DNA from 3 places in the Subdoligranulum variabile genome. Region 2 is predicted to be linked to each of the others. Evidence: a T-box and tRNA genes for the amino acid it is inferred to sense, from the RefSeq annotation. Region 2 holds a T-box; the other regions hold tRNA genes.

Region 1 (4,336 bases), 980 kb from region 2:
CCAGGGAGGTATCCGCTGCATTGTCCCGGTGTTGGGGACAGTAAAGCAGTACCGGCGCGTCCTCCAACCGGAAGAGTTCGGGACATTCTATCATCTGGTATTCACGGGAAGTTCCCACCACGCCGCCATACGACCAGCGGAAACCGTCCGGCGAAGTGTACAGGACAACGGCGCCAAGGCCGTTATCCCGCTGAGCGCCCACCACCATCTGATACCCGCCTTGCAACACGGCCAGAACCTTTGGATCCCGGAAATGCCCGGTATACCCGGCCGGCGCAGCGAAAAGCGGCCCCTCCTTGCGGAAGTGCCGACCATCGGTACTGATGGCCAGGCACTGATGGCTGATGCGCCTTCCTTGCTGCTTTGCGTTGCCGGTATAGTAGAGGCAGAGCCGGCCATCGATTTCCAGCGCACTGCCCGAGTAGACGCCCTGGGCATCGTACAACTGGTCGGGCAGCAGCGCACTGCCCCGGAACTGCCAGTGCACCAGATCCGGCGAAGTGGCAAAGCCCCAGGCTTTGCTGGAATGGTCCTTGGCAAACCGGTTCCACTGGAAAAAGGCATAGTAGTTTCCTTTATACCAAACCAAACCATTGGGATCGTTGAGCAGCCCCCAGGGCGGTTCAATATGCCAGCTTTGTTTTTTGGAGATGGGCAAGGGTCAGTCCCCTTTCTTTGCTGTTCTGTGTTGTTTTTTCTGTGCTTCTATTAAACCACAGCGGTGCCCTTTCCGCCATGGAAATAGCCCAGCAAGATATGGAAAAAACAAACCTTTTATGCTATACTGGGCTTATGATCGAATACAAGGAGACCCGCCATACTCTGCAGCAGAAACAAATTTCTGATCTGTCGCTGTACAGTGCGGGATACGAAGCCTGCGCGCCGGGGCATCACTATGGCCCGATCTACCGCGCCTACCAGCTGATCCATTTTATCCTGTCCGGGAAAGGGGTTCTGGAAATCGACGGGCATACCTTTCAGCTGGGCGCGGGGGACGCCTTTCTGATCCCTTCCGGCAAAATCGCCTACTACGCCGCTGACGCTGCCGATCCCTGGTGCTATACCTGGATCAACTTTCTGGGAATTAACTCCCAGATGTATACCTACCAGTTGATCGCCTCCTCCCCGGAACCATACATTCTCCGTGGACTGGATACCCAAAAATATCACGCCCTTATCGAGCAGATCCTGTCCCTAGAAGGAACCGCCACAGCCCGGTACTTCAAGGGCAACGGTCTTCTTTTGCAGGTGCTGGGAGAACTTTTTCAGGACGCCGGGTTTGACGAGCGCTACTGGGGCAAGAATTCGGTAGCAGACGAGACCAAATTCTACCTGGACGTGAATTACTCCGAGAAGTTGAAACTCAAAGAGGTAGCACACAATCTGGGCGTTCACCCCAACTATCTGACCCGCGTCTTCCACGAAAAATACGGCGTGACACCCAAGCAATACTTGTTAAATCTGAAGTTGCAAAAGGCCTGCCAGCTGCTGCGCACCACCGATCTGCCGGTAGCTGTCATTGCGGGGTCCATGGGCTTTGACGATGGGATGGCCTTCTCCAAGCTCTTCAAAAAGACTTACAGCTGCGCCCCCAGCGACTACCGCCGCAAAGAAAAAGCCGCTCCCTGATGCCCGCACCAGGAGCGGCATATTCTCATTTTCCCTGCCGGCTTTCGCATAACAAGGTCCAACCCAGCCGATGCTTTTCATTAAAACATCTTCATACGCCTTTGCAAGGCTGTTTTTACCGTATTTTCATGCCGGATTGGTGTTTCAGGCTTACACTTTCGCGGATGTAATCATTGACACTACATCAAACAGGTGTTACGCTGTTACATATGTAAAATAAAACACGCCCTTCTCTATCATATCCACAGTTTTATACAGGCAACGATCCCTTTGGACCGTCAGGGAGATACACCCATGCTTCAAATCAAAGATGTCTGCAAAGAATACCGGACCAACGGATTTGTTCAAAAAGCTTTGGATCACGTATCCTTGAATTTACGTGACAACGAATTTGTGGCCATCTCCCTGGTGGTCTCCTCCATCATGATCGGTGTGATCACCTACATCAGCGTTCTGGAGCGGAAAAAGGAAATCGGCATTCTTCGTGCAATGGGTGCCTCCAAAAGGAATATCTCTCAGGTATTCAATGCGGAGACTTTCATCATCGGCTTGACCTCCGGCCTGATCGGCATCGGGCTGACGCTGCTGATTCTCATTCCTGGCAATATTCTGATTCACCATCTGGCAAACTCCCAGGAGATCAACGCCTTCCTGCCTGTGGGCGGGGCCTTCCTGCTGATCGCGCTGAGCGTACTCCTGACGCTCCTGGGCGGGTTGATTCCTGCCAGAAAAGCAGCAAAAAGCGATCCGGTAACGGCGCTCCGAACAGAATAAGAAGCATCCCTTTGACAAAAAGAGGCGTATCGGGAACACTGTCCCGACACGCCTCCTTTTTTATCTTGCGAGTTTGCACCCGGAAATCCCGGTGCGGCATATCCGCATCCCGGCAGGTGATCGTATGGCGGTGGAATTCGACGCCCTCTTCCCCATTGTACTGTACAACAAAAAATCCGAACCCGGAATCCGGGTTCGGACAAGATATATGGTGGAGGATGGGGGACTCGAACCCTCGACCTCTGCGATGTGAACGCAGCGCTCTAACCAGCTGAGCTAATCATCCACAATGGGGTCAACGCTAGTTATTATACGGCATTGGTGCCGTTTTGTCAACCCCATTTCGGGAGATTTTTTCCGCGGAATTACTTGCTCAGTGCTTCGACCAGCGCATCCAGCTGGGCACGGCTCGTCTCATTCAGTGCGCTCTTGATGCTGACGGTTTCATCCAGGATCGTCAGGTTCTTGCTGTTCTCCAGCATTTTGCGCATCACGCGGCCGGCCGTGGGCGCCCAGGTGCCGTTCTCAATAATGGCAACGGTGCGGTTCTGGTAGTTGCGCTCGGTGAGATGTTCAATGAAGCTGCGGGTGAACGGGAAAACTTCGCCATTGTACGTCGGAGAAGCCAGCACCAGCTTGCTGTAACGGAATGCCTGGGCAACAGCCTCGGACATGTCGCAGCGGGCCAGGTCCATCACCATGACGTCCACGCCCTTGGCACGCAGCTTCTCGCCCAGCTCCTCGGCGGCCTGCTTGGTGTGGCCGTAGATGGAGCTGTAAGCCACCAGCACGCCCTCGGTCTCGGGGCGATAGGCACTCCAGGTATCATAGGCAGCCAGTACGTCGCCCAGCTGTTCCTTGTGCAGCACGGGGCCATGCAGCGAGCAGACCGTCTCGATCTCCAGGCCGGCCGCCTTCTTCAGGACGCCCTGCACCTGCTGACCATACTTGCCCACAATGCCGATGTAGTACCGGCGTGCCTCGGGCAGCCACTCTTCCTCCACATCCAGCGCGCCGAACTTACCGAAAGCATCCGCGCTGAAAAGCACCTTGTCGGCGGCATCATAGGTCATGATGACTTCCGGCCAGTGGACCATGGGCGCCGTGACAAAATGCAGCGTATGCTTGCCCAGTTCCAGCGTATCGCCTTCCTTGACGATGATGCTGCGGCTGGTGAAGTCAATGTCAAAGAACTGCTGCATGATGGCTACTGCCTTGGCGGAAGCCACGATCTTGGCGTCGGGATACGCCTGGGAAAAAGCGTACACAGAACCGGAATGATCGGGCTCCATATGCTGCACCACCAGATAGTCCGGCGTACGCCCGCCCAGAATTCCCGCAATGTTGGTCAGCCAGGCATCGGTAAAGTGCGCGTCCACAGAATCCATGACCGCCACTTTCTCGTCCTGGATGAGATAAGAGTTGTATGCCATGCCGTTGGGCACCTTGTACTGCCCTTCGAACAGGTCCACGTCATGATCGTTGACGCCTACGTACAAAATATCCTTGGTGATTTCCATTGTGGTAAACCTCCCTGCAGTTTCTTACAAATTTACCTACAGAGAGTAGTATAGCATACTTCGCAACTTCTGTCCCCTGTTTTTTGCAAAAAAATCCCGCAAAGTATAAAAAATTCCCCGCCTTGCGGCGGGGAACCCAACGTTTGGATCAGCGAACCTCAGGGGCCGGGACCGGTGCGTCCACAGGACGCGGAGCACCTTCCACCCACTGGATGGCCTTCTTGGGGCACTTGCTCACGCAGGTGCCGCAGCCATTGCACTTGGTATAATCGATGACGGCCACGTTGTCCTTGAGGAAGATGGCCTGCTGCGGGCAGTTGCGCACGCACAGACCGCAGGCAATGCAGCCGACCTTGCAGGTCTTGTTGACCACAGCGCCCTTATCCTTGTTGGAGCACTTGACCGCAGGCTGC
Region 2 (4,336 bases):
CAGCAACTTCAGCGCCTTGTCCAGCACATAGACCAGCACCTTGCGGGCGGTATCGGCCTGGACGGCGTCGTCGCTGTTCAGGCGGGACTTGCAGATCTCGATATACCAGTCGCAGTAGACTTCCCAGATGAAGTTCTCCACCTTTTCGGCGGCCAGACCCAGCTCGTATTTGTCCAGGTTTGCGGTGGCCTCGGCGGTGACTTTTGCCAGCTCGGAGAGTACCCATTTGTCGCTCATATCCAGCAGGGATTCCTCCGGCATGCCGGGCTGGAAATCTTCCGGCAGATTCATGAGCACAAAGCGGGCGGCGTTCCACAGCTTGTTGGCAAAGTTGCGGCTGGCAGTGACCTTTTCGTCGCTGTAGCGCATATCATTGCCGGCGGTGGAGCCGACGATCAGCATCATGCGCAAGGCGTCGGCACCGTACTGGTCGATGACTTCCAGCGGATCGATGCCGTTGCCCAGACTCTTGGACATCTTGCGGCCCTGGCTGTCGCGGACGATACCGTGGATCAGTACCGTGTCAAAGGGCGCCTTGCCGGTGTAGGCCAGACCTGAGAAGATCATGCGGGAAACCCAGAAACCGATGATGTCGTAGCCGGTGACCAGCGTATTGGTGGGATAGAAGTAGTTGTAATCGGGGGCATTTTCATCGGGCCAGCCCAGGGTGGAGAAAGGCCACAGGGCGGAGCTGAACCAGGTGTCCAGCGTATCGGGGTCCTGGGTCAGATGGGTGCTGCCGCACTTGGGACAGACGGAAGGCGCTTCCTTGGCCACTACCGTCTCACCGCAGTCGTCGCAGTACCAGGCGGGAATCTGGTGACCCCACCACAGCTGACGGCTGATGCACCAGTCGCGGCCGCCCTTCATCCAGTTGATATAGTTCTTGGTGAAGCGTTCGGGCACAAACTTGATGTCGCCCTTTTCCACCGCCTCGATGGCGGGACCGGCCAAGGGTTCCATCTTGACGAACCACTGCTTGGAAACCATCGGCTCGATGACCGAGTGGCAGCGGTAGCAGGTGCCTACGTCATGGGTCAGGCTCTCGGTCTCCTTGAGGGCGCCACAGGCTTCCAGATCGGCCAGGATCGCCTTGCGGGCTTCCATGGCAGTCATACCGGCGTACTTGCCGCAATCCAGCACATCGGGCTCGTCCGCGGCGGCACGGCCGGCGGCTTTTTCGGCGTCTACGGCAGCCTTGTCGGCAGCACCGGTCATGTGGCCGTCATAGGTCAGCACGCGGATCATCGGCAGGTTGTGGCGCTTGCCGACCTCAAAGTCGTTGGGGTCATGGGCGGGGGTGATCTTCACGACACCGGTGCCCTTTTCCATGTCGGCATGCTCATCGCAGACGATGGGAATTTCCCGGTCCAGCAGCGGCAGGATCACATGGCAGCCGTGCAGATGGGCGTAGCGCGGGTCGTCGGCATTGATGGCCACGGCGGTATCACCCAGCATGGTCTCGGGACGGGTGGTTGCCAGTTCCAGCATCTCGCCGGTTTCCTTTACTTTATAGAGCAGGTGCCAGAAGCTGCCCTCTTTGGCTTCGTACTCCACCTCCGCGTCGGAAATGGAAGTGTTGCAGTGAGGGCACCAGTTGACCATCCGGTTGCCCCGATAGATCAGGCCCTTGTTGTACAGCCGGACAAACACTTCCTTGACGGCATCGGAGCAGCCCTCATCCATGGTGAAACGCTCACGCTGCCAGTCGCAGGAACAGCCCAGCTTTTTCAGCTGGCTGACGATGCGGTTGCCGTAGGTGTTTTTCCAGGCCCAGGCCCGTTCCAGGAAACCGTCGCGGCCGACCATTTCCTTGGTCAGGCCCTCTTCCCGCATCTTGGCGACCACCTTGGCCTCGGTGGCGATGGATGCATGGTCGGTGCCCGGCACCCACAGGGCCGCGTAGCCCTGCATCCGCTTATAGCGGGTCAGGATGTCCTGCCAGGTTTCGTCCATGGCATGGCCCATGTGCAGCTGACCGGTGACGTTCGGCGGCGGCATCACAATGGTGAACGGCTTTTTGCTGCGGTCGATCTGGGTATGGAAATACCCTTTGTCGCACCAGTTCTGGTAGATGCGATCCTCGGCGCCCTGGGGCGCATACTGTTTGGCGAGTTCTTTCGGCATAAACAAAACCTCCTGGTCTTTGTTGCGGGGCTCCTTTTTGACAAACAAAACGGCCGCCCCATGAACGATCATGGGACGGCCTGAAAAAATCAAGTCGCGGTACCACCCAAGTTGCCTTCCGACGAAGGCCTCTTTGCGGCAGAGCAAACACCCCGCCTGCCCGGATAACGGCGGCAAACCCGTGTACAGCTACCCCAAAGGCTCACCGTACCTGCTCAAAAGCGACAGCTGCTTTGCCTGCTTTGCCGGACTCGCACCCGACGCCGGCTCTCTGCAAAAGCGGAACAAAGCGCACTCTTTTTCATAGCATTTATATATTAGGTATCCTACCGCACCTTCCGGCCGTTGTCAAGTGAAAAATCGCCCCATGCCGGTAGTGTCTGCGGGCTTTTTTCCTGGCACTGGCTTGCCGTGGCGGTATGGGGGTGCTATAATATCGTTCTACAGAGGCGTATTCTGTACCAAGTATATAAAAGGAGAACTATGGAAACACAAAAAAACAATCCGTGGCTGATCGCTTTTCGTGTGATCTTTACGATCGCGCTGCTGGCCTGCATTGCATATATTTTCCGTAACTCGCTGCAGACCGGAGCCCAGTCTTCTGCGCGCAGCCAGGCCGTGATGCAAGCTGTCAATGAGACACTGGGAAAGGTGCATCTGGGCCCGGTTTCGGAACATGTGATCCGAAAAACGGCACATTTTCTGGAGTTTTCGCTGGAAGGCTTTTTGCTGATGCTTTGCCTGCGCGTCTATACGGCCCATTTTGTACGGCATATGAGTTGGCCGTTACTGATTGGAATGAGTACCGCTTTGATGGATGAGACCATTCAGCTGTTTATTCCCAACCGGACCTCTATGGTTACCGACGTTTGGATCGACATGATGGGCATTGTGGCTGGCCTGCTGGTAGCGCTGATTATTTTGCTGATTGTGCGCGCCGTGATGGCGTTCGCCCGTATTGAACGGGAAAACCGGGCTCTGCGGGAAGAGCGGGAGCAGTTGCGCCGTGCTCAGCAGGAACAGGAACATGAGCGTCTGGCCCAGCGTGCAGCCCACCGCGCGCACGAAGCGCAGCTCGGACATGGCGAGATAAATTCTGAAGCACCGTGGGAAAATGAGGAGGAACATTCGGAATGACGACACAACAAGCAATGGAAGCCCTGCATGCCCTGCCCCGGTTGGGCAGCGGCAAACCCGGGCTGGAGCGGATGAAGAACCTGCTGGCACATCTGGGCAATCCGGAAGAAAGCCTGCAGTGTGTGCATATTGCCGGCACCAACGGCAAGGGCAGTCTGGCGGCCATGACCGCGGCAATCCTGACGGCCGCTGGTTATAAAACCGGCCTTACCATCAGCCCCTATGTGGTGGATTTCAGAGAGCGGTTTCAGATCGACGGAGAGATGATTCCTCCCCGTACCCTGGCCTCGCTGACTCAGAAAGTGCTGGGTGCCATAGAAGCAATCCGGCAGGAGGGCGGGGAAGAACCTGTCCAGTTTGAAGCAGTCACGGCGCTGGCTCTTTTGTGGTTTGCCCGGGAGAAGTGCGACCTGGTGGTTCTGGAAACTGGTCTGGGCGGCCGGTACGATGCTACCAATGCGGTGCCCCATACGCTGGTGGCGGCCATCACCAAGATCGGCTACGATCATATGGAACTGCTGGGGGACACGCTGGACAAAATTGCGGCAGAAAAAGCTGGTATTATCAAGGAAGGCTGCGCGGTAGTTTGTTATCCCGACCAGCCGGCCGAGGCGATGGGCCCCATCCTGACTGCCGCCGCGGAGGCACATACCAGCATCATTACACCGGAGCTGGAGGATATCCGTCAGCTGCCCGGCAAGACGCTGGAAAACCGCATTGATTACGGAGGGTATCAGGCTTCACTGGCCTTCCCCGGTGCGCACCAGGCCAACCATGCGGCTATGGCGGTAGAGATCGCGCTGGCGCTCTGGCGGGAGTACGGCTACGAAATTTCTGATGATGCCATTCTGCAGGGGCTGGCGGCTGCCCGCATGCCGGCCCGCATCGAGGTACTGCGCCGTCATCCGCTGCTGCTTCTGGATGGCTGCCATAATCCGGACGGAACCCGTGCTCTGGCTGAAACCCTGCAGAAAGCGAAGTACGAGGAAAACCTGGTGGGGGTGTTGGGTATGCTGGCGGACAAGGACTACCAGAAGATGCTGGAAATCCTGGCGCCTTGCTTTGCCAAAGT
Region 3 (4,336 bases), 1.3 Mb from region 2:
GGCCCATCTCGTCGATGTCCATCCACTTGCGGGCTTCCACGGCGGTCTCCTCGTCGATGGTGCCGTCCCCCTGCACGGTGGCAAAATCCCGCACCCGCTTGAGCAGACGGTTGGCGATACGGGGCGTACCGCGGCTGCAGCGGGCCAGTTCCAGGGCCCCTTCCTCGGTGATGGGGATCCCCAGAATGCCGGCGCTGCGGGTGATGATCTGTGCCAGTTCCTTGGGGCTGTAGGGCTCCAGCTTGAGCAGGATGCCGAAGCGGTCCCGCAGCGGCCCGGTGAGCTGCCCGGCCCGGGTGGTGGCGCCGATCAGCGTGAACCGGGGCAGGTTGATGCGGATGCTCTGGGCACTGGGGCCTTTGCCGATCATGATATCCAGGGCATAGTCCTCCAAAGCCGGGTAGAGCACCTCCTCCACCTGGCGGGAAAGGCGGTGGATCTCGTCAATAAAAAGGACGTCCCCCTCCTGCAGATTGGTCAGCAGGGCGGCCAGGTCACCAGGCTTCTCGATGGCAGGGCCCGAGGTGATGCGGATCTGTACCCCCATCTCCTGGGCCACAATGCCGGCCAGGGTGGTTTTGCCCAGGCCCGGCGGGCCGTAGAGCAGGATGTGGTCCATGGGCTCGCCACGCTGCTGGGCTGCCCGCAGATAGACCCGCAGGTTGCCCTTGGCCTTTTCCTGGCCCACATAGTCGTCCAGGGTTTTGGGGCGCAGGCTGATCTCTTCCGCGTCGGCAGGCAGGGCGTCGGGGCTGACCAGCCGGCTGGGATCTACGGTGTATTCCTGATTCATAGCGGTCTGTCCCCTCCTTTACCGGGCGCGCGACAGGCTGCGCAGCGCCACTTTGATGATGTCCTGCACGGACAGGGTCTCGTCCACCCGGGCCACGGCCGCCGCCGCGTCGGAGGGTGTATAGCCCAGGCTGACCAGAGCCGCCACCGCCTGGGCAGGGGCAGAACTGGGCATGGGCGCCGAGAGGTCCGCCCCGCCGAAGCCGGTGCCGTCGGCCAGGCCCTTGCCCACCTTGTCCTTCAGTTCCAGGGTGATGCGCTGGGCCAGCTTCGGTCCCACGCCCGAGGCCTTGGTAAAGGCCTTGTGGTCGCCGGAGGAGGCCGCCAGGGCGATTTTTTCGGGGCTCATCACCGAGAGGATGGCCAGGCCCGCCTTGGGTCCCACGCCGGAGACGGCGGTGAGCATCTTGAAACAGTCCCGCTGTTCCTCGGTGGCAAAGCCGTAGAGGGAGACATCGTTCTCGCTGACGTTCATGACGGTGTAGACCGTGCCCTCCTGCCCCGGGGCGGGCAGCGCCTCGCCGGTGGTGGCAGGGATCTGCACGGCATATCCCACCCCGCCGCAGCTGATGACGGCGGTGTCCAGCGTCTTTTTCAGAATTTTGCCGGTCAGGCAATAGATCATGGTATCCTTCCTTGCTGTTCAAAGGGGCACGGCGCTCAGCGCGGCTGCGTGCCCATCAGGCGGCTGCGGCTGCAATGGCAATGGGCAATGGCCATGCCCAGCGCGTCCGCCGTGTCGTCGGGTTTGGGGATGGTTTCCAGGTGCAGCATCATGCGGGTCATCTCCTGGATCTGCTTTTTCACGGCCTTGCCGTATCCGGTGATGGCCTGTTTGACCTGCATAGGGGTGTATTCGTAGATCGGCACACCGCACTGGGCAGCCGCCAGCAGGATCACCCCGCGGGCTTCCGCCACACCGATGACGGTGGTCTGGTTGTGCTGGTAGTACAGTTTTTCGATGGAGAGCGCCTCCGGCGCATACCGGCGGCAGACATCCAGCACCGAGTCGTAGATCTCGCACAGGCGCTGTTCAAAGGGGGTATCCTTCTCCGTGAGGATGGCGCCGTAGCCGATAGGGGAAAACCGGTTTCCCACATACTCCACGACCCCCCAGCCCACGATGGCATACCCGGGATCAATGCCCAGTACCCGCAACTTTCTACACCTCCCCACTTTAACCGATATAGTATACCACAAAATCCTGATGCCGTCCACCGTGCATTCCGGCTTTTTGTTTTCCATAAAACCTCAATGCATCGTTATTTTCAAAAAAAGTTGATTTTTTTTGAAAAAAGGGGTTGATTTTTTCGTTCGGGTTTGGTATGATTATTGGCGTCGCAAGAAGCGCGGCGCCCAAGAACATGGACGGTTAGCTCAGCTGGTAGAGCATCTGCTTGACGTGCAGGAGGTCACAGGTTCGAGTCCTGTACCGTCCACCAAATCAGTCCGGAACGAAAGTTCCGGGCTTTTTTATTTTTGTATGTCACAAAAGAGCAGCGGCGTGCAGGCTTTCAGGCTTGCACGCCGCTGTGGTTTTATGGTCAATTATTGAGCGCGGCGGTTTTCCCGCTCCCGGTGCTCCCGGCGGTCCCCCTTGCGGGGTTCCTCCTCCGGCGGGCGGCGGGTCAGGCGGACCTCCTGCACGCGGCGGTGGCTCACACGGGTCACCGTGCCGTCGCAGTCGCCCCACACAAAGTGGTCCCCCACCTTGGGCAGACGGCCCAGCTTTTCCTGCACCAGGCCACTGATGGCGATGGCGTCGATCTCCTCCTGGTCCTTGATGGAGAGTTCCTCGGCCACATCGTCGATGCCGGCGGCGCCGGACACCAGCCAGCTGCCGTCGCTCTGCTGGTGGATCTCCTCCACGACGTCGTCATGTTCATCCCAGATCTCGCCCACCAGCTCCTCCAGGATATCCTCCAGCGTGATGATGCCGGCGGTGCCGCCGTATTCATCCACCACGACGGCCATATGGTGCTTGCTTTCCCGCAGGGTCAGCAGCAGGCTGGAAATCTGGGTGGCGGTGGTGGTGTACAGCGTCGGGCTCACGAGGTTTTCCAGTTTCACCTCTTTGACGTTGCCCTTGCGCAGCGCCGCGAAGCAGTCCTTCTCATGCACCACGCCGATGATATTGTCGATGGTCTCGTGGTAGACCGGCAGGCGGGAATACCCGCTCTCGGCAAACATATCCACGACCTCTTCCATTGGCGTGTCGTCCTCCACGGCCACCACATCCACGCGGGGCGTCAGGACGTCCTCCACTTCCACGTCATCGAATTCGATGGCGCTGCGGATCAGCTCGCTCTCCCGGTCGGTCAGCTCGCCGTCCTTTTCGGCCTCACTGACCATGGTGACGAGCTCACCTTCGGTGATGGTGTCCCGCTCACCTTTGTAAAAACGCTTGGCGAGGAAGTTTTTCCACTGTCCGAAGATCCAGTTCAGCGGGGTGAACACCGTGACCAGCACGCTGAGGGTGGGCGCAAAGCTCAGCGCCAGCGATTCCGGCATCTCCTTGGCCATACTCTTGGGGGTGATCTCACCAAAGGTGAGCACCACCAGGGTCAGCACAACGGTGGATACCGTGGGGCCGTACGCTCCGCCCAGCACCTGGGTGAAAAGCACCGTGCCGATGGAGGACGCGCCGATGTTGACGATATTGTTGCCGATGAGGATGGTGCTGAGCAGGCTGTCGTACCGCTCGGCCAGCGAGAGGACCTTGGCGGCCTGCCGGTCGCCTGCGTCGGCGCGGCTGCGCAGACGGATCAGGTTCAAGGAAGAATACGCGGTTTCGGCCGAAGAAAAGAAGGCCGACATGCACACCAGTACAACCAGTGCCACGATCATAAATATACTGCCATCGTCCATTGGGGAAACTACCAACTCTACTTTCTGTATTGAAATTTTATGCGCCCTGCAAAAAGTACAGTGAACGCATATTGTAATGTATGATACCATATTTCTCTGCAAAACGCAAGATGACCGGCACGGGAGGCGCAAAACGCGCAAATCCGCCAAAAGACGGTTTCCTTCCTGCAAAAAGAAGCGCCGGGATGCACAAATCCTGCCGCATTGCGTCCCAAGCGGCCGCGTGCTATAATAAGGTGTATTTTTGTATTCCCGGACAAGGAGGCCCCTGATGAATTCCCTTTCCACCCTTTGCCGGCGGCACCGCCGGCTGCTGCTGGCGGCCGGATACCTGCTGATCCTGGCTTTTGCCGTGATGTATCTGCGCGTCACCATCAGCGTACCGCCTGAGGGCGACGACAAACTGACCCTGAACAAATGGATGTTCGATTTCAACCGCATGTCCTTCTGGGAATACCTCTGGCGGGACCTGGGCGAACGGCTGGAATATTTTACCCTGCATCAGGTCCGGTTTTTCCCGTTCCATTACCCCTCGGCGTTTTCGCTGCTGTTTTTCGGCAATCTGACCAGCTACCGGCTGTATATCATCGCCGTGACCGCCGCGGCCGGGTTCCTGACCAGCCGGGTGATCGCAAAACTCAGCCGCAGCAACGCGATGGCATTGGGCTGTTTTGCG

The links. A T-box is a leader RNA that pairs with one kind of tRNA and senses whether it is charged. The one in region 2 lies ahead of NQ490_RS12760 (valine--tRNA ligase), so its partner is inferred to be a tRNA-Val.
Region 1: it encodes a tRNA-Val, which carries the amino acid that the T-box ahead of NQ490_RS12760 (valine--tRNA ligase) is inferred to sense. The anticodon was not compared.
Region 3: it encodes a tRNA-Val, which carries the amino acid that the T-box ahead of NQ490_RS12760 (valine--tRNA ligase) is inferred to sense. The anticodon was not compared.

Annotation. Positions count from the first base shown of each region.
Region 1 is NZ_CP102293.1:443,041-447,376, forward strand. Features, by position in the region: gene NQ490_RS02130 (glycoside hydrolase family 32 protein) at 1-658, opposite strand, end outside; gene NQ490_RS02135 (AraC family transcriptional regulator) at 793-1,629, shown strand; partial or broken gene NQ490_RS02140 (ABC transporter permease) at 2,020-2,403, shown strand; tRNA gene NQ490_RS02145 (tRNA-Val) at 2,613-2,689, opposite strand; gene NQ490_RS02150 (FprA family A-type flavoprotein) at 2,769-3,923, opposite strand; gene NQ490_RS02155 (RnfABCDGE type electron transport complex subunit B) at 4,072-4,336, opposite strand, start outside.
Region 2 is NZ_CP102293.1:2,709,880-2,714,215, forward strand. Features, by position in the region: gene NQ490_RS12760 (valine--tRNA ligase) at 1-2,127, opposite strand, end outside; T-box leader at 2,196-2,441, opposite strand; gene NQ490_RS12765 (VanZ family protein) at 2,611-3,264, shown strand; gene NQ490_RS12770 (bifunctional folylpolyglutamate synthase/dihydrofolate synthase) at 3,261-4,336, shown strand, end outside.
Region 3 is NZ_CP102293.1:812,364-816,699, forward strand. Features, by position in the region: gene ruvB (Holliday junction branch migration DNA helicase RuvB) at 1-793, opposite strand, end outside; gene ruvA (Holliday junction branch migration protein RuvA) at 812-1,417, opposite strand; gene ruvC (crossover junction endodeoxyribonuclease RuvC) at 1,453-1,950, opposite strand; tRNA gene NQ490_RS04150 (tRNA-Val) at 2,159-2,234, shown strand; gene NQ490_RS04155 (HlyC/CorC family transporter) at 2,341-3,660, opposite strand; gene NQ490_RS04160 (hypothetical protein) at 3,932-4,336, shown strand, end outside.